DNA from 4 places in the Bradyrhizobium sp. 153 genome. Region 1 is predicted to be linked to each of the others. Evidence: riboswitches for the same ligand, from Rfam matches in the RefSeq annotation. Region 1 holds a riboswitch; each other region holds the start of a gene.
What was found. Region 1 has a riboswitch for cobalamin ahead of IVA91_RS29295 (TonB-dependent receptor plug domain-containing protein). Riboswitches for the same ligand answer to the same signal wherever they lie in the genome.
Positions count from the first base shown of each region.

Region 2: another riboswitch for cobalamin. It lies ahead of metE (5-methyltetrahydropteroyltriglutamate--homocysteine S-methyltransferase); the one in region 1 lies ahead of IVA91_RS29295 (TonB-dependent receptor plug domain-containing protein).
Region 3: another riboswitch for cobalamin. It lies ahead of IVA91_RS02860 (energy-coupling factor ABC transporter permease); the one in region 1 lies ahead of IVA91_RS29295 (TonB-dependent receptor plug domain-containing protein).
Region 4: another riboswitch for cobalamin. It lies ahead of IVA91_RS02925 (DUF1636 domain-containing protein); the one in region 1 lies ahead of IVA91_RS29295 (TonB-dependent receptor plug domain-containing protein).

Region 1 covers NZ_JADPKH010000120.1:310,059-314,775, forward strand. The annotation lists gene IVA91_RS29285 (hypothetical protein) at 1-165, opposite strand, end outside; gene IVA91_RS29290 (GDCCVxC domain-containing (seleno)protein) at 788-997, opposite strand; cobalamin riboswitch at 1,345-1,540, shown strand; gene IVA91_RS29295 (TonB-dependent receptor plug domain-containing protein) at 1,648-2,631, shown strand; gene IVA91_RS29300 (TonB-dependent receptor) at 2,683-3,924, shown strand; gene IVA91_RS29305 (PepSY domain-containing protein) at 3,870-4,717, shown strand, end outside.
Region 2 covers NZ_JADPKH010000073.1:96,346-101,062, forward strand. The annotation lists gene metE (5-methyltetrahydropteroyltriglutamate--homocysteine S-methyltransferase) at 906-3,221, opposite strand; cobalamin riboswitch at 3,321-3,521, opposite strand; gene IVA91_RS16560 (aminotransferase class V-fold PLP-dependent enzyme) at 3,698-4,093, opposite strand; gene IVA91_RS16565 (4Fe-4S binding protein) at 4,474-4,677, opposite strand.
Region 3 covers NZ_JADPKH010000015.1:83,189-87,905, reverse strand. The annotation lists gene cobM (precorrin-4 C(11)-methyltransferase) at 1-592, shown strand, start outside; gene IVA91_RS02870 (cobyrinate a,c-diamide synthase) at 592-1,902, shown strand; gene cobA (uroporphyrinogen-III C-methyltransferase) at 1,899-2,630, shown strand; cobalamin riboswitch at 2,676-2,896, shown strand; gene IVA91_RS02860 (energy-coupling factor ABC transporter permease) at 2,933-3,610, shown strand; gene cobF (precorrin-6A synthase (deacetylating)) at 3,656-4,405, shown strand; gene cobT (nicotinate-nucleotide--dimethylbenzimidazole phosphoribosyltransferase) at 4,416-4,717, shown strand, end outside.
Region 4 covers NZ_JADPKH010000015.1:95,993-100,709, forward strand. The annotation lists gene cobN (cobaltochelatase subunit CobN) at 1-870, opposite strand, end outside; gene cobW (cobalamin biosynthesis protein CobW) at 870-1,904, opposite strand; gene IVA91_RS02925 (DUF1636 domain-containing protein) at 1,901-2,275, opposite strand; cobalamin riboswitch at 2,367-2,588, opposite strand; gene cobO (cob(I)yrinic acid a,c-diamide adenosyltransferase) at 2,629-3,264, shown strand; gene IVA91_RS02935 (cobyric acid synthase) at 3,277-4,717, shown strand, end outside; gene cobD (threonine-phosphate decarboxylase CobD) at 4,714-4,717, opposite strand, start outside.

The DNA.
Region 1 (4,717 bases):
CTTGTCGGCGAAGGAGACGACAACATTGGGCGACGAATTTGTGACATCCAGATCGCACACGCCGTGAAGCACGCCGGCGATCAGGTAGGTCGCGATCACAAATATGGTCATCGCACCGCGCAGCGAGCGCGGCAGGATACGGCCAAATCTGAAGGAAAGGGTCACTCGGGGTTCCGATCGATCGGGCGATGACCGGTACCATGCACTAGGCCGGGGTGTCGATCCGCAACAGTGTTACATCATTATGATCCGGGAACCGGGGGCTCAAGTCACGGGAGGGAACGCTTGACGGAATAGGCGGCAGCTCTGAGCTCCAGCTGCCTCGCGCACGGCAAGGGTGCCAAATAGTCCGAGAGGCTCGCGCGAAGCGTGGATCGATGCTGCATGCTCCCTCCTGTCGTGTATCGTGTCTGCTTGATGAAGTCGGCGATGCGGTCGGCCACGTCTTCCGCGGAAGAAATGATGTTGACCCGGCCGCCGCTCGAATCGACGGCGGTCCACTCAGGTCGATCCAGCGCCCGATCGTTCTACGTCGACAATGGAAAGCAGTTGCCGCTTTGGAAGGACTTGCCTCATTTCACGTACTGGCTGATCCCGATAGCTGTCGGGGTACCGTTCATCGTTCGTTCACTTCTATGGGCCCCGTTAGCGCGAGCTCGCGGCGGAATTCCCACGTGATTAGGGCAAGAGCGACGGCGCAGCAATTGAGGTCCGGACCCCAACGCCGATCGCGTTATCCTCGCGCGAAAGCCCGTGCACTCATCGGCACACGCAGGAAATCGGCAAACTACCCGCAGCAAGCTCCCTTGCCATTCTCTTGGATCGGTGGGCAAGGCACGGTGCCATAGGAGCAGAACACGCAGCAATTGCCCGATTTAGGCTTCAGCCGGGTGCCGCATCCGCGGCAATCGTAAAAGAATTGGCAAGCGTCGGTCGGCATCGTCTCAATGGATCGATGGCCGCATGACGGGCAAATGAGAGTGGATTCGACGTGCATGCCCTCTAACGTAGCATCGCGCGAGCCAGTTTCCAACGATCATCGCCTGGTTGATCCCGGAGGGCACCTTAACGGCAACGATACGAAGGATACGTGCGGAGCTTTGAACGGCATTGGAGTTGTCACCGACGTCGAACGTAGTGTGCGTCGTGATCGCGACCTCGTCGGCCTGTGCGCAAGCAGTAGACCTCACCACGCTCACCGCTGCAACCAATTCATAAGGGATCGACGCGTGATCTGACATGCCATCTCCCGCGGTGTCGAATCCTCGACTTGGCCTGATGATCGGCGCCACGCGCTGACTTCTGCCGCAGCGAAACATCCAATTGACAGCCGTTTGCAAATAAAACTAGGGTGACAACGACGGTTCTCCTTCGGGAGATCAATAGGGAATACGGTGCGGGGATCCCCCAACGCCGTGGCTGCCCCCGCAACTGTAAGCGGTGAGCCTTCGCCAAACGCCACTGGGCCTGCGGACCTGGGAAGGCGGCGAGAGGTAACGACCCGCGAGCCAGGAGACCTGCCGTCAGTCGTGGTCACACGCGAGCACATTGGGCGGGGTGTCCTGGTGGGTGTTGGGGCTGCCTTCTTCTTGAGGCAGCGGCCAAGCTGCGTTCGCGGTGACGTGCCACGTTATCGCGAGTCTGTTGATGACCTCCCGTACAATCTTCGCGCCGCGGTATCGCCGCGCGATTCTGCGCTCAGCTGCATTCTCCTGCCTGGTTTTGTCGACCGACGGCTGGGCACAGTCCGAAAGGACGGTCCAGACGCTCGACCCCGTTGTGGTGCAGTCGCCGGCAACGTCGCCGAGGGCCCAAAGCACCCGACGCAGTTCTGCGACCGCCAGCGCCGCGCGTTTGCGCCAGCAGCGCAACATAGCTGTCAATACCGGTACACAGGTTGCCGCGCCGACTGGTCCTGTCTTCGCCGCACCGACGCTCAACCTCACCGGCGCGAGCACGGCCGGCAGCCGGCTCGGCCTGACGCGACTGCAGACGCCAGCCAGCGTGGAGGTGATCTCCGCTGAAACCATCGCCGAACGCGGCCAGCAGAACATCCTCGACGCGGTGACGCAAAACGCCACCGGCTTCACGGCGAGCCCGGCACCGGGCAATGGCGGCGTCTCGTTCAATACCCGCGGCTTCACGGGCCTTGGCTCCGTCATGACGCTGTATGACGGCACCCAGCTCTATATCGGCGCCGGGACGGTGGCCTTTCCGTTCGACACCTGGTCGACCGAGCGCATCGAGGTGCTGCGCGGCCCTGCGTCGGTGATGTACGGCGCGGGCGCGGTCGGCGGCGCCATCAACGTGGTTTCAAAACTGCCATTGTGGGTCCCTCGCAATCAGGCCGAGATGTCGCTGGACAGCAACATGACCCGGCGAATTGCGGTGGACAGTGGCGGTCCGGTCAGCAAGGACGTCGCCTATCGGATCACCGCCTCCGGCAACATGTCGGATGGCTGGGTCGATCGCGACGACACCTCGAACGTCGCGCTTCATGCCGTGATCCAGATCAAGCAGAACGACGACGTCACCTGGACACTGTCCACGGACTACGGTGACCGCAACCCGTCGCGCTACTTCGGCACGCCGCTGATCAACGGCAGGCTCGATGAATCTCTCCGCTTCTAGAATTACAACGTCAGCGACAGCCACATCCGCTACCAGGATAGCTGGAACCAGGTGAAAACTGAATGGCAGGTGGCCGATGGAATTTCGGTTCAGAACACGCTTTACTATCTGAACTCCAAGCGACATTGGAAGGACGTCGAAAGCTACGCCTATAACCCCGCCACCGGCCTGATCAACCGCAGCAGCTATATCGAGATTTTTCACGATCAGCAGCAGGTCGGCAATCGCATGGATGCGAAATTCCGCGGACATGTCCTTGGCATGGCCAATGAGTTCGTCGCAGGTTTCGACGTCAACAGCATCAATTTTACCCACACCAACAATTCACCTTACGGCGGCTCGTCGTCCGTCAACCCATTCAGTTTCGCTCCAGGCGTATTCAACAGCCCGAACCCCACAGTTCCCGGCTATGGCAGCGTAACCAACCAGTACGCGCTGTTTGCCGAGAACAGGCTGTCGGTCACCGAGCAACTGTCCTTGATTGCCGGCATACGTCAGGATGAACCGACAATCGCGCGCACCGACTATGTCTCGCCCGCCAACAGCTTCGAGAAATCGTTCTCTTCGACGACCTGGCGCGCCGGCGCCGTCTATGCACCGGTCAAGGATCTCGCTTTCTATGCCCAATATGCCACCGCGGCCGACCCGGTCGGAGGGCTCGTCTCACTGTCCTCCGCAAACAAGAACTTCGACCTGGCGACCGGCAAGCAGGTCGAAATCGGTGTCAAGCAATCGTTCTGGGGCGGCCGCGGCGAATGGACCCTGGCCGGCTATGAGATCGTGAAGAACAACCTGCTGGCACGCGATCCCAACATTCCGTCGCTGACCGTCCAGGTCGGCCAGCAGTCATCGCGCGGCGTCGAAGCGTCAGTCGGTTTCCTGCTCGATCATTGCTTGCGCATAGATGCCAATACCGCCTTCCTGCGCGCGAAATACGATGACTTCGTGCAGGCGGTGGGCGGCGGAAGCGTGAACTATGCCGGCAACGTACCGGTCAATGTGCCGCAGAACGTCTCCAATATCTGGGCGACCTGGGCCTTCGCACCGAACTGGTCGGCCAACGCAGGCGTGCAGATCGTCGGCAAGACCTATGCCGACAACGCCAACACGGTGACGCGCCCGGCCTACAACATTGTCAATGCCGGCGTGCAGTGGAAGCCCGACCTCAACACCACCGTGTCGTTCCGCATCTACAATCTCTTCGACGAGATCTACACGACGTCGGGCGGCACTACTCAGTGGCTGCTCGGCATGCCACGCACGGCGCAGCTCGCGGTCAACGTGAAGTTCTGAGCGTGTCACGGACCCTCAAACGCACACTCCGGCGGTGGCTGTACATCGGCCACCGCTGGGTCGGTATCGTCACCTGCCTGTTCTTCGCCATGTGGTTCATCTCCGGCGTGGTGATGATGTACGTGGCTTTTCCCGGCCTTTCCGACAAGGAAAGGCTGGCAGCGCTCCCTGATGTCCAATGGGAGAAGGTGGCGCTGTCGCCGGACGACGTGATGAAAGCCGCAGGCGCGACGCGCTATCCGCGCGACCTCCGGCTTTCGATGCTGGCCGACGAGCCGGTGTATCGGATCACCGGCTGGGACGGCAAGCGACAGGCGATCTCTGCAGCCGATGGCCGGATCATCACCGGCGTCTCCGAACAGCAGGCGCTCGCGGTCGCACAACATCATCCCGCGAGCAGATCACCGCAACTCGAAGACATCATCGATCGCGACCAATGGAGCGTAACGGCCCGTTACGATCCGCTGCGGCCGCTTTACCTCATTGCGCTCGGCGACGATGCGGGTACCAGGCTCTATGTCTCCTCGCGCTCCGGCGAGATCGCGCTCGACACCAACCACACCGAACGGGTCTGGAACTGCCTCGGCTCGATCCCGCACTGGATCTATCCGACCGTGCTGCGCAAAGATGGGCCGCTGTGGCGGCTGGTCGTGCTCTGGATCTCCGGTATCTGCCTGATCATCGGCGTCACCGGCATCTGGATCGGGATCCTTCGCGTACGCCTGAAGCGGCGCTATGCCAGCGGCAGGATCACGCCTTATCGTGGCTGGATGGCCTGGCACCACGTCACCGG
Region 2 (4,717 bases), on a different contig from region 1:
AACAGCAATGTTACACCCCATTGTTACACAGTCGGAGCCAGCGCAACACTCTGAAAGAGCATAACTTCTTTGAATTGCTGCACATCAAGAAGTTGATGATGCCCAGGAAGGACTCTGACCTCCAAGTCATCGAACGGACAGCACTCCGGCCGAACGCGCCAGTCACGGCGGTCCGCGCCATGCCTGGCGCACCAAAAAAACCGGCCTCCTCCGGAGGCCGGGCGAAAGTCACGCAGGAAGGACGCTGCTTTGCGCATCGCACCAGCTTTCGCCGGTAGGGAGGACTTACCGGCGATCGATTTTCGGCGAGGGCATTCGCCGTCAAACAAGGAGGAACGGATATCACTCCGCGTGAAATCTGGAGCCGTTTGCCTTCCGCCCCTGTCGGAAACTTCACGACTTTCCACCACTCGCCCGCTGTCCGGTTGGGACGGCAGTGCCTTGATCGAGCTGGGATCCTGCGCGCAACCGGTTTGGCTGCCGTGCCCTGAAACACAAGCGGCAGTTTGCCGTCGCGCAGCAGCATTTGGCACGTCCCCAAAACCAACAACGCTCGATTACCTCTCCCGAAGGGCGTGCCAGGGCGTGAATTTCGTATGACGTTCCGTAAGGACCGTAAAATAGATTGTTGTGATGGGACGCACACGCGATGGATAAATGAAAAATAGCGCTGTGCTTCGCGTCGGGCGATAATGTTCGGAATATGTGACCTGATCGGGCATCGCCGGCATGCTGTCCGCCGTCGGATCGAGAACCGAGCTTGTCGCCGGCTGTATGCGACGGCCTCCGCCGGCGCCGGCCGGCATTCCCAGGCACTGGGAACTTTGGGAGCTCGCAAGGACATCGTAAGCCCCCAAAGCGCGTGCATCTTATTCACAAACGCGTTGGCGAAACGCTCCGCACCATCATGGCTCAGCCCGCAACTCGCGTGCGGCGGCCACCATATTGACGAGCGCGGGACGCACCTCCTCCCAGCTTCGAGTTTTCAGTCCGCAGTCGGGATTGATCCAGAGCTGCCGATCGGAAACTCGCTGCCGCGCCAACACAATCAGCTGCTTGATTTCCGCCGCTGCGGGAATGCGCGGTGAATGAATGTCATAGACGCCGGGCCCGATCTCATTGGGATATTTGTAGCTCTTGAAGGCCTCGAGCAATTCCATCTTAGAACGGGACGTCTCGATTGAAATGACGTCAGCATCCATTGCTGCGATCGCATCGATGATTTCGTTGAACTCGGAATAGCACATGTGGGTATGGATCTGAGTTCCGTCGGCGACAGCGGACGAGCAAACGCGGAAGCTGTCCACTGCCCAATCGAGATAGTTCCTCCACTGCGATTTGCGTAGCGGCAATCCCTCCCGCAACGCAGCCTCGTCGATCTGGATCATGGTCGCTCCAGCCGCCTCAAGATCGATCACCTCATCTCGGATCGCAAGAGCGATCTGACGGCATGTCTCGCTCCGCGAGATGTCGTCGCGGACAAACGACCAGTTCAGGATCGTCACCGGTCCGGTCAGCATAGCCTTGACGGGTTTCTTGGTCAGAGACTGCGCGAAGCGCCACCATTCAACGGTCATCGGCTTCGGCCGGGAGACATCTCCGAACAGGATAGGCGGACGAACGTACCGCGACCCATAAGACTGAACCCAGCCGTGCTTGGTGAAAGCGAATCCCAACAGCTGCTCGGCAAAGTATTGAACCATGTCATTGCGCTCGAACTCACCGTGTACGAGCACGTCCAGGCCGATATCTTCCTGCCACTGCACGGTACGGGCTGTCTCCGCTTTCAGAAGCTGCTCGTACTGCGCGTCATTCAGCGCTCCCCGCGCATGAGCCGCACGCGCATTCCGGACGTCGACCGTTTGCGGGAAGGACCCGATGGTTGTCGTTGGAAACATCGGCAATGCGAACGCGACCCGCTGGACGTCGGCACGCTGGGTGAACGCACTGCGACGGCGACGCATGCTATCGTCGATCGCGGCCATTCGTCCGGCGACATTCGCATTGTGGATCTCGGGCGATGTTTCGCGGGTCACGGCTGCGTCCTCGGAAAGCGCAAGTTCATCGGCCACCTCGGCAGCATGGCCGGCCAGCGCTTTGCCCAATATCGAAAGTTCCTTGAACTTCTGAACTGAGAACGCCAGCCACGTCTTCAGATTGGGATCGAGATCGGTCTCTAGCTCAATGTCGATCGGAACATGAAGCAGCGAGCAGGAAGGAGCAATCTGAACACGGTCCCTGCACAGCTTTTTGACCAAAGGGGCAAGTTGGTCGAGCAGCGCCGCAAGATTGGAGCGCCAGACGTTGCGACCATCAACCACGCCTAGCGAGACCACGAGATCTCTGCGGGCTGTGGCGACAATTGCGTCCAACTGGTCGGGTGCCCGAATCAGATCGACATGAAGCCCGGCAACGGGCAAGGCAAGGGCTGTTTCAAGATTGTCGCCGATAGCGCCGAAATAAGTGGCCAGCATGATTTTAAGGGCCGGCACAACCTTTGCGAAATGAGCATAGGCCCGGCGGACAGCCGCCCGCGACGCTTCGTCGATGTCCATCACCAGGCATGGCTCGTCGAGCTGAACCCATTCAGCACCGCACGAGGCTAGTTCGCGGAGCACATCGACATAGACTGGGAGGAGCCTATCAAGCAGCGACAGCGGATTGAATGCGGGATTTGCGCTTTTGCCGAGCTTCAGGAAAGTGACTGGGCCAACTAGGACGGGGCGCGTTTGGTAGCCGAGGCTTTTTGCCTCCTCATATTCCTCGATCGGCTTTCGAGAGGAATACTTAAAGATCTGATCCTGGTGAAATTCCGGCACCATGTAGTGGTAGTTGGTATCGAACCACTTCGTCATTTCCTGTGCGGCTACGCCTGGCCCATGCTGAGTGTGATCACCGTCCTGAGCGCCACGTGCCATGGCGAAGTAGGTCTTGAGCGACACAGGACCTTCGGTCCAGCCGTAGACGTCGGGAATGGCTCCGACCATTACGCTGGTATCGAGCACCTGGTCGTAGAGCGAGAAGTCATTCGAAGGAATGACCGTCACACCGCAGGATTTCTGCCGTGCCCAATTAGCGGCACGAAGTCCACTCCCCGCCTCGAGGAGCTCGGCTTCGCTGGAGTTTCCCGCCCAGTAGCTCTCGAGCGCGAACTTGAGTTCGCGTCGTGGGCCGATGCGTGACGTCCCCAATGTGGCAACGGGAAGCGCAAGAATAGACATAGATCAGACCCCATAATTGGGGCAAAGGCCATGGCGGACGCATGCAGCGAATATCGCGTGAGCGACAGCTGCTTGGCGCACACCGGGACACCCCGCCCGTGGACGATATATTGTCGAGGCAGGTCTCCTGGCTCGCGGGTCGTCGCTGCTGTCCGGCCTTCCCGAAGCCGCATGGCTTCAGTGACTTCGTTGGACAGCGGCTCGCCGCTTACAGTTGCGGGGGCAGCGCCGGCATTGCACCGGCTTCCCTCTTAGCTCCGGATCAAACGAAATCCGAAGACCACGACGGCTGGCATTAGACGCACGAGGATCGATCCGTCAACCTACTAAGTGTTGCCGCGATATTGCCCAAGCGATTGCCAGCTGTACCAGGTAGGGCACAACGGTCTTACTCCCGGCCTGGTAAAAACGCGTGGATCTGTGAAGCCTCCGCTTATGAATGCGTTCGCTCAACACCCTCTTGGCGTTGTCGTGAGCTAACGCGAGCAGAACGAACGCGCTGGGCGCTTCGACATCTGCGTGATCGCGACAAGCCTGGTCTTTTCCGTCAGCAGCTTCTCGAACTCGCCCGTGAGGAAGTTGCGATCATGCTCGGCCGACATCCGCTTGAACACAGCGCCATGAGGCTCCTTAGGAATTGCCAAGGCCGGGATTGCTCCATGATCGCACGGATGATCAGGTCGGACTGCCTGTGTTCGGCGGACCCCGCGACGAGCCGCGAGCTCGATCGCCTCCGTGGCGTTGGTCAAGATGATCTCCTCGGTGCGCCAAGCACTTACGTGCTGAGCGACTTTGGCGCGCCTTCGTTGTTTCCGTCGCCGCTGGCGAGTAGTGCAGCCTGGACGTTGGCCTGCGCAACATCGCAGGAACAGTTCCGGACCTCAGGATGCACGCTGACTTGCGAAACTGGAGTAAGCGGCGAGAGCGGGGGCGGCGGGGATCCTGCTATGACCCTAGGCTCATGCACGCGTGCATGGTGACCACGGCCAAGCGGATGCCGAGCTTCTCGCACGTCTTCAGGATCTCCGGACCGATCTCGTCGCATCGAGACCGTCTCTTCGGCTTCGAAGTGACGTAGCTTTAGATATCCTGCAGAGCCCTTCGAGGGCTTCTCGGAGTCGATCGGCGCCTTAAGGTCATAACGATGTTGATCGACCTCGATCCGCCCCACGCGGTCGGCGGCCGCCACAAGCGCGACATCTACTACTTCGTTCGCGAAATCGAGCGGTGAAGCCTTCTGGACGCGGGCTGCTTATGCTGTCTTAGACGGGACACAGGTGTCAGGCACCGGACAGACCACCGCACATTGCGGCGTGTCGGAATGGCCCTCGCACTCCGTGCACTTTTTGACATCGATAACGTAAATGTCGCGCTTGAGGCTGATCGCCGCGTTGGGACACTCGAACTCACATGCCCCACAAACGGTGCATTGCGAAGCGACGATCTTGTAAGCCATGCCTTCCGACTCCTTAGGCGAGCGATGCCATTGGCGATCC
Region 3 (4,717 bases), on a different contig from region 1:
CGAGATCGCCGCCGCGCATGCGGGCGGCAAAGACGTCGCCCGTCTGCATTCCGGCGATCTCTCGATCTGGTCGGCGATGGGCGAGCAGCTCCGCCGCCTGCGCGCGCTCGGCATCCCCTATTCGGTCACGCCGGGCGTGCCGTCCTTCTCGGCTGCTGCCGCTGCGCTGGAGGCCGAGCTGACGCTACCGGGCCTTGCCCAGACCGTGGTGCTGACGCGCACGCCGGGCCGGGCCAGCGCCATGCCCGAGGGCGAGAAGCTTGCCGCATTCGCCGCGACCGGCGCGGTGCTCGCGATCCACCTGTCGATCCACCTGCTCGACAAGCTCATCGCCGAGCTGACGCCGCATTACGGCGCAGACTGCCCGGTCGCGATCGTCTGGCGCGCGAGCTGGCCGGACCAGCGCATCGTGCGCGCCACACTGGCAACGCTCGATGCGGCTGTAGGCAGCGAGATGGAGCGCACCGGGCTGGTCCTGGTCGGCAGGACGCTGAATGCCACGGATTTTGACGAGAGCCGCCTCTATGCCGCCGACTATGATCGCCGCTATCGGCCGGTTGGCGCCGAGCCCCGCTTCCCGGAGGCGCCCTGATGGCGGCAGGTCTCGTCATCTCCGCACCGGCCTCAGGCGTCGGCAAGACCACGCTGACGCTGGCGCTCGCCCGCGCTTGGCGCAATCGCGGCTTGAACGTGCAGTGCTTCAAGAGCGGGCCCGACTATATCGATCCCGCCTTTCACGCTGCGGCGACGGGACGGGCCTCCGTCAATATCGATAGCTGGGCAATGGATCGCGGGGCGATCGCGCATCTCGTCAGCCGCGGCGCGGATGCCGACGTCGTGCTCGCGGAGGGCTCGATGGGCCTGTTCGACGGCGTCGCCGCGCGCGGCGTCTCCGGCACCGGCGCCACCGCAGACATCGCCGAGATGCTGGGCTGGCCCGTGCTGCTGGTGATCGATCCCTCTGGCCAAGCGCAGACCGCGGCAGCGATTGCCGCGGGCCTTCGCGACTACCGCCCTGGCGTGCGCCTTGCCGGCGTCGTGCTCAATCGTGTCGCCAGCCCACGCCACGAAGATCTCGTGCGTCGCGCGCTGAGAGACGCCGGCATCGCCGTGTTCGGCGTATTGCCACGCCATGCCGAGATTAGCCTGCCAAAGCGGCATCTCGGCCTGGTGCAGGCCGAGGAGCAGACCGGGATCGGCAAGCTGATCGACGAGGCCGCGCGCTTCGTTGCCGAGCATGTCGATCTCGATGCGGTGCTGCGGGCGGCCGCCAATTGGTCGCCGCAGGCAGCGAGCAATGATTTGAACGTCACGCCGCCCGGGCAGCGCATTGCGCTCGCCCGCGATGCGGCGTTCTCCTTCGTCTATCCGCACATGCTGGAGGCCTGGCGCGCGGCCGGCGCCGAGATCGTGCCGTTCTCGCCGCTGGCCGACGAATCGCCCGACGCGAGCGCCGATGTCTGCTGGCTGCCCGGCGGCTATCCCGAGCTTCATGCCGGCAAGATCGCGGCCAACGCACGCTTTCGCAGCGGCGTGCGGTCCTTCGCCGAGACACGGCCGGTCCACGGCGAATGCGGAGGCTATATGGTGCTAGGAACTGCTTTGACCGATGCCGATGGCGTGCGCCATGAGATGGCGGGGCTGCTCGGCCTGGAGACCAGCTTTGCCAAGCGCCGCATGCATCTGGGCTATCGTCTCGCCGAACTGGACACGCCGATGCCGGGGCACCGGGCAGGCGCACGCCTGCGCGGCCACGAGTTCCATTATTCGACGATCATCGCCCAGCCCGACACGCCGCTGGCCGTGGTCCACGATGCAACCGGCGCGGTCATTGCCGAGACCGGCTCGCGGCGGGGCCAAGCCACCGGCACGTTCTTCCATCTGATTGCGGAGGACCGGTGAGCGGTTTTGTCAGTTTCGTCTCCGCCGGCCCCGGCGACCCAGAACTCCTCACGGTGAAGGGGACTGCACGGCTGCGCGAGGCCGACGTCGTGCTCTATGATGATCTTGCCTCCGGCGCGATCCTCGATCTCGCCCGTCCCGGCGCCAATCTCGTCGCGGTGGGCAAACGGGCAGGGCGGCCCTCCACCAAGCAGCACCACGTCAACCGCCTTTTGGTTGACTACGCCGCAACTGGCGCGCGCGTGGTGCGGCTGAAGTCTGGCGACGCCGGCATTTTCGGCCGGCTCGAGGAGGAGCTCGAGACGCTGCGCGAGGCCGGCATCGGCTACGAGATCATTCCCGGCGTCACATCCGCCTGCGTCGCCGCCGCGCAAGCCGGCATCCCCCTGACCCGGCGCCACACCTCGCGGCGGGTGCAGTTCGTGACCGGGGCTGACGTCACCGGCGAACTGCCGCAAAACCTGAATTGGGTGGCGCTGGCAGATCCGGAGGCAACCACCGTGGTTTATATGGGCCGGCGCACCTTTCCGGCCCTTGCCGCAAAATTGATCGAGCATGGCCTGGCCGCAAATACGCCGGCGCTGTTTGCGGAATCTCTTGGCCGTTCCGACGAGCGGCTGGTCCGCACCACCATTGTCGAGCTTGCCGAGCAGCTTGCGCGCGGCGGCGCCGCTTCCACCGCCGCCGTCATCCTGTTCGGGGCGCTGGCAGGAGACGATCTGTCATGATGGCCGCGGCCGCCGTTCGCCCCTTGACGCCCGGCTCGCGAAAGGGGCACACAGGAGAGGCATGGTGCTCGACGCGGCGCAAAGCGCCGGAGCATAATCGGGAATGGGGGCGGGCGGACCCAGTTGCGGCGCCCAAATCCCCAGCCGCCCCCGCGACTGTAAGCGGTGAGGGGCTCCGATCAGCCACTGGGCCGCAAGGCTCGGGAAGGCCGGAGAACCCCAGTGAACCGCGAGCCAGGAGACCGGCCCTGCACGTTTTGAGGCCAAGGCCGTCGGGTGTGACGGCAGGAAGGATCTGAGCCATGCATATCGAACCCGGAATCGTGACGGGCGCCAAGCTCGTGTTGAGTTACGCAACCGGCATCGCCGCAGGCGGCGTTGCCTTGAAGCTCGCGGTCGACACCGTGCGCGAGCAGGGCATCGGCTCGTTCGCGACGCGCACGCTCGCCACCACCGGCCTCGTCTTCAGCTTCTTCCAGGTGCTGCCGCACTTCCCCGTCGGCGTCTCCGAGGTGCACTTCATCCTCGGCTCGACGCTGTTCCTGCTGTTCGGTGCTGCGCCCGCCGCCTTCGGCCTTGCGTTCGGCCTGCTGCTCCAGGGCGTCTTCTTCGTGCCGACCGACCTGCCGCAATACGGCATGAACATCACCACGCTCCTGGTGCCGCTGTTCGCGATTCAGGCGTTGGCCACGCGGATCATTCCGCGCAACACGGCTTACGTCGATCTGCAATACCGTCAGGCGCTGGCGCTCTCGACCGCCTATCAGTCCGGCATCGTCGCCTGGGTGGCGTTCTGGGCGCTCTATGGCTCCGGCTTCGGCGCGACCAACCTCGCCAACATCGCGGCGTTTGCGGCATCCTATGCGCTGGTCATCGTGATCGAACCGCTCGCCGATCTCGCGGTGCTGGCGCTGGCGAAGTCGCTGCGCGGTGTCACTGCGCCCGGCCTCGTCACGCCGCGCCTGCATAACGGCGCTTGAGAGACAAGCGAAGGGCGGCCGGTGCGGCCGCCCTTCGCGCTCGCGATGCTCACGCTTTCCCTGATAGGCATCGGTTGCGGCGATCCCGGGCAGCTCACGCGCGCCGCGGCCCGTGCCATCAACGCTGCCGACATCGTCCTGATCCCGCGCAAGGGGCCGGCGAAATCCGATCTGGCGGATCTCAGGCGGACGATCTGCGCGGACGTGCTCACCAGCGCGAGCACGCGCATCGCCGAGTTCGACTTGCCAGTGCGGGACACGACTGAGGCGGACTACCAAAAGGGCGTGGACGATTGGCACGATGCGGTGGCGGCAACCTGGTCGCAAACCATCGCAAATCATCTCGACGGCGAGGGCAAGGTCGCGCTGCTGATCTGGGGCGATCCTTCGCTGTACGATTCCTCGCTCCGCATTGCGCGGCGGCTCGATCCGTTACCGACGATCGAGGTCGTGCCCGGCATTACTTCGATCCAGGCGCTGTGCGCCGCGCATGCGCTGCCGCTCAACGACATCGGTGAGCCATTCCTGGTCACGACGGGGCGGCGCTTGCGCGAAGGCGGCTGGCCACAAGGAGTCGATACCATCGCGGTGATGCTCGACGGCGGCACGGCGTTCGAGTCGCTCGCTCCGGAAAGTCTGCAGATCTGGTGGGGTGCCTATCTCGGCATGCCCAACCAGATCGTCATGTCCGGCGCGTTGGCCGAAGTCGGCCCGCGCATCGTCGCACTTCGGCAGGAAGCGCGCGAGCGGCATGGCTGGATCATGGACAGCTACATTCTCAAGCGCACGCGTTAAGCGAGGCTGCATGCTCCCCGAATGGGTCTACCAAGAGTGTCCCGAAATCTCCGCGATGCACCGCGAGGCAGCGATCGCGCGGCAGACGCAGTTGACAAAACCGACCGGCGCGCTCGGCCGGCTTGAGCAACTGGCGATCGAGCTTGCGGGCCTGCAAGCGACGGAATCTCCTCGCGCCGCGCGCGTGCCGATCATCGTCTTCGCCGGCGATCACGGCATCGTTGCGCAGGGTGTGTCGGCCTATCCTCAAGCTGTGACCATCGCAATGATGGCGAATTTTGCGTCCGGTGGCGCCGCGATCTCAGTGCTGGC
Region 4 (4,717 bases), on a different contig from region 1:
CGTCGAGAGCGCAACCTGGAACACCGGACACGGGGCTACGTCAAACGGCGTCGTGCCATCGTCGCCTACGGCCGAGAACGCCGTCGCATTGACGATCGCCGTAGGAGGATCTCGCGCGAGATGCGCGCGCAGCCAATCGGCGACGGCCGCGGCTTTCAGCGAGGTGACGAAGACACCATAGGCACCAAAACCCTTCTCGCGCAGCGCGGCGATCAAGGCATCGACCGGCCCGGTGTCCGCAGCGGTGAGATAGGAGCGATAGAACGTCACCAGCGCGTGCGGCTTCCCCTCGCCGCCCGTCGGCGCAGCAATGACGCCGCGCGCGGGATCATAAAATCCCGTCTCGGGCACATTCATTTCGCCGACGACTGGCCCGGCATAGAGGCCCGAGGCCAGCGCGAGCTGCGCGATCGCGGCTTGGGCCGCGACCGGGCCGCCGGTGTCACAGAGCACCTTGAGCCGGCGCAGGGTCGAGACCGGCAAGGTCGAATACGCGTCGAGCCGCGTATCGTCACGGCCGTCGGCCGGCAGCACGGCCAGCACGATGTTGCGGTCCTTAGCAAGTTGCTGGAGCGTCGCGAGACCATACGGCCAATAGGATTCACCGCCGATCAGACGTACCAGAATGCCACGCGCATGGGAGAGCGTGCGCTCGATATAGGTGTCGACCGAGAGCGGATGACGCAGTTCCGCAAGATTTGCGAGCCGCAGCGACGGCAGGCTGGTACGGCCGCGCCGCCAGCCGGCCGCAAACGCGGCAAGATCGGAATCCGAATATGAGAGCACCACGAGATCGGCCGGGTCCTGGCCGATGTCCCTTGGCGTCGCGGTCTCCTCAAGACCGCGGCTCTCGCGGAAAACGACGTGCATCAGGTTGCTAGCCCTGACCTGATCGCGGCCTCGTCAATATCGCCGTGCTCGCCAATCACGACGAGTTTCGATTGCCTGACACCTGCGCCCCAGGGCTTGTCGAACTGGTGGCGCACACGCTCGCCGACCGCCTGCAGCAAGAGGCGCATCGGCTTGCCCGCGATTGCGATATAGCCTTTGACGCGCAGCACGTTCTGCTCGCGCGCTAGGCGCTGAACGGAGGCGACCAGCGCATCGATATCGGCAACTTCCGGCAGGTCGATCACGACGGAGGCAAAATCGTCATGCTCATGCTCCTCCTCGCCGTCGTGATGCGAGGGACGCGCGGCAAGATCGCTCTCGGCGGCGGCGCCGAGACCGAGGATGACGCGCGCATCGATCGCGCCGTCGGTGATGGGAAGCATCGGCACGCGGCGCGGCATCTCGGCGGTGATCGCCGCCTTGGCGGCTTCTATCCCTGAGCTGCCGGCAAGATCGGCCTTGGTCAGCAGCACGATGTCGGCGCAGGCGATCTGGTCCTCGAACACTTCCGACAGCGGCGTCTCGTGGTCGAGATTGTCGTCCGCCGCGCGCTGCGCTTCGACTGCAATCGGGTCCGGCGCGAAGCGGCCAGCAGCGACAGCCTCTGCATCGGCCAGCGCAATCACGCCATCGACAGTGATGCGCGAGCGGATCTCCGGCCAGTCAAAGGCCTTCAGCAGCGGTTTTGGCAACGCCAGGCCCGAGGTCTCGATCAGGATGTGATCGGGCTTCACGGGGCGTGCCAGCAATTGCTCCATGGCCGGAATGAAATCGTCAGCGACGGTGCAGCAGATGCAGCCATTGGCGAGCTCGATGATGTTCTCCTCCGGGCAATTGGCAGCAGCGCACGACTTCAAAATCTCGCCGTCGACGCCCTCGCTGCCGAACTCGTTGACGAGCACGGCGAGCTTCTTGCCGCCGGCATTGGCGAGCAGATGCTGGATCAGCGTCGTCTTGCCGGAGCCGAGAAAACCGGTGATCACAGTGACCGGGACTTTTGCGAGCGAATTCATTCGGCGGCCTCCGGCACGACGGCAAGGGGGGGAATGCGGGCAAGCGACTGCTTGCGGAAGATTTCGGGACGGCTGCGCCAGGGCACGAGGCCGTCGGGCGCGGCCGCATACGCCGCAGCGCCCGCGACCACGTCGCGCGCATTCGTCTCCGACAGGCGGCCATAGACATAGGACCAGCGACCCGGCGCACTCAGCGCGACCGAGCAGCCCTGGCTACAGGCAGAGAGGCATTCGACCGGAACCACATTGACGCCGTCGGGCACGCCGGCGTCCAGGATCGCGCCATGCAACCGCTTGCCCGGCGTGACGTCGCCTTCGCCAAGCGTCTCGCCGGCACGGCAGGTAATGCAGACGTGAAGTGTGACCGTCATCGCCTCTTCCAGAATAACAGCGGGAGGCGAAGAGGCGCACGGACCATTGTGAGAGGCCCGTTTCCCCGTCGCGGAACACCCCGTCCGCCGGTCCAAAATCGTCCGCGCTGGCAGGTCTCCCGGCTTGCGGAGCAGGGCTTTTGCCCTTCGATCCCCGCCTTCCCGATCCCGTTAGGGGTCAGTGGCTTCGGGCATCTCTCCGGTCACGGTCGCGGGGGCGGCTGCATTTTGGACCCAAATCTTGCCAATTCGGACCCTATCGCATTCCCTCTTCGCCTGTCATAGGACAGGAACCAGCGCAGACCCACCATTTGCCGGTGGCCGCCACTTGTCAAGCCGAAGGACCGGATACGATGACGCCTGAACCGGATATCCAAACGGGCGAGGAAACCGACGCCCGCCACGCCGCGAAAATGGCAAAGAAGAAGGCCGCCCGCGACGAGATCATGGCGACCAAGAGCGGCGAAAAAGGCCTCGTTATCGTCCACACCGGCGCCGGCAAAGGCAAGTCGTCCTCGGCCTTCGGCATGATCGTCCGCTGCGTCGCCCATGGCTTGCCCTGCGCGGTGGTGCAGTTCATCAAGGGCGCCTGGGACACCGGCGAGCGCCGCCTGCTCACTGGCCATTTCGGCGACCTCTGCCAATTCCACGCCATGGGCGAAGGTTTCACCTGGGAGACGCAGGACCGCGCCCGCGACATCGCCGCCGCGCGCGCCGGCTGGGACAAGGCCAAGGAGCTGATTCGCGATCCTGCCTTGCGCATGGTCGTGCTCGACGAGATCAACATCGCGCTGCGCTATGACTATCTCGACATCGCCGAGGTGGTCGAATTCCTGACGACGCAAAAGCCGCCGATGACGCATGTCGTGCTCACCGGGCGCAACGCAAAGGACGAATTGATCGAGATCGCCGATCTCGTTACCGAGATGACGCTGGTCAAGCATCCCTTCCGGTCCGGCATCAAGGCGCAAGCCGGCGTCGAGTTCTGATACGATCTCGCCATGGCGCGCGCGCTGATGATCCAGGGGGCCGGCTCGGACGTGGGCAAGTCGCTCATCGTCGCGGGCCTTGCGCGCGCCTTCATGCGGCGCGGCCTGCGCGTGCTCCCTTTTAAGCCGCAGAACATGTCGAACAATGCCGCCGTCACCGTCGACGGCGGCGAGATCGGCCGCGCCCAGGCGCTTCAGGCGCTCGCCGCTCGCGTCGAGCCGCACACCGACATGAACCCGGTGCTGCTCAAGCCGGAGACCGATGTCGGCGCGCAGGTCATCGTCCATGGCAAGCGCATCGCAACGGTGCGTGCGCGCGATTATGCGGCGATGAAGCCCTCGCTGATGGGCGCCGTGCTGGAGAGTTTCGCGCGCTTGAAGACGCGCGCCGATCTGGTGCTGGTCGAAGGCGCGGGCAGCCCGGCCGAGGTGAATTTGCGAAAGGCCGACATCGCCAATATGGGCTTTGCGCGCAAGGCCAACGTGCCGGTCGTGCTGGTCGGCGACATCGACCGCGGCGGCGTCATCGCCCAGCTTGTCGGCATCAGGACGGTCATCGACCCTGACGATGCCGCGATGATCCAGGGCTTCGTCATCAACAAGTTCCGCGGCGACCCCACGCTGTTCGATGACGGCTACCGGCTGATCGAAGCGAAAACCGCATGGCGCGGCTTTGGCGTGCTGCCCTGGTTCGCGCGCGCCGGCGAGCTGCCGGCCGAGGACGCGCTGGGCCTGCGCGACGCGCGCAAGCCGGGCCAATGCAAGATCGCCTGCCTCGCCCTGTCGCGGATCGCCAATTTCGACGATCTCGATCCGCTCAAGCTCGAACCCGGCGTCGATCTCGTCATGGTGCGTCCGGGCGAAGCAATCCCCGGCGATGTGAGGCTGGTCATCATCCCCGGTTCAAAATCCACTCGTGGCGATCTCGCCTTCCTGCGAGCACAGGGCTGGGACATTGATCTCGTGGCGCATCACCGCCGGGGCGGCCATGTGCTCGGGCTCTGCGGCGGCTATCAGATGCTCGGACACAGCGTTGCCGACCCTGACGGCATCGAGGGACCTGCGGGCGACACGCCGGGTCTCGGGCTGCTCGACGTGACAACGGTGATGAGGCCGCAGAAGACGCTGACACGCGTCTCCGCCTTGCACGCCGCCACCGACCAGGCGATCGAGGCCTACGAGATCCACATCGGCCACACCGACGGGCCCGATCGCGCGCGGCCATTTGCGAAACTGAACGGCAAGCCGGAAGGCGCGATCTCGCGCGATGGCCGCGTCCAGGGCAGCTATCTGCACGGCCTGTTCACGTCGGATGATTTCCGCAAGGCATATCTGGCAAAGCTCGATATTCCCGCGGGTAACGAGCCCTATCATGCCAGGATCGAGAGCGCGCTCGATGCCCTCGCCGATCACATCGAAAGGCATCTCGACGTCGAAGGCCTGCTCGCGTTAG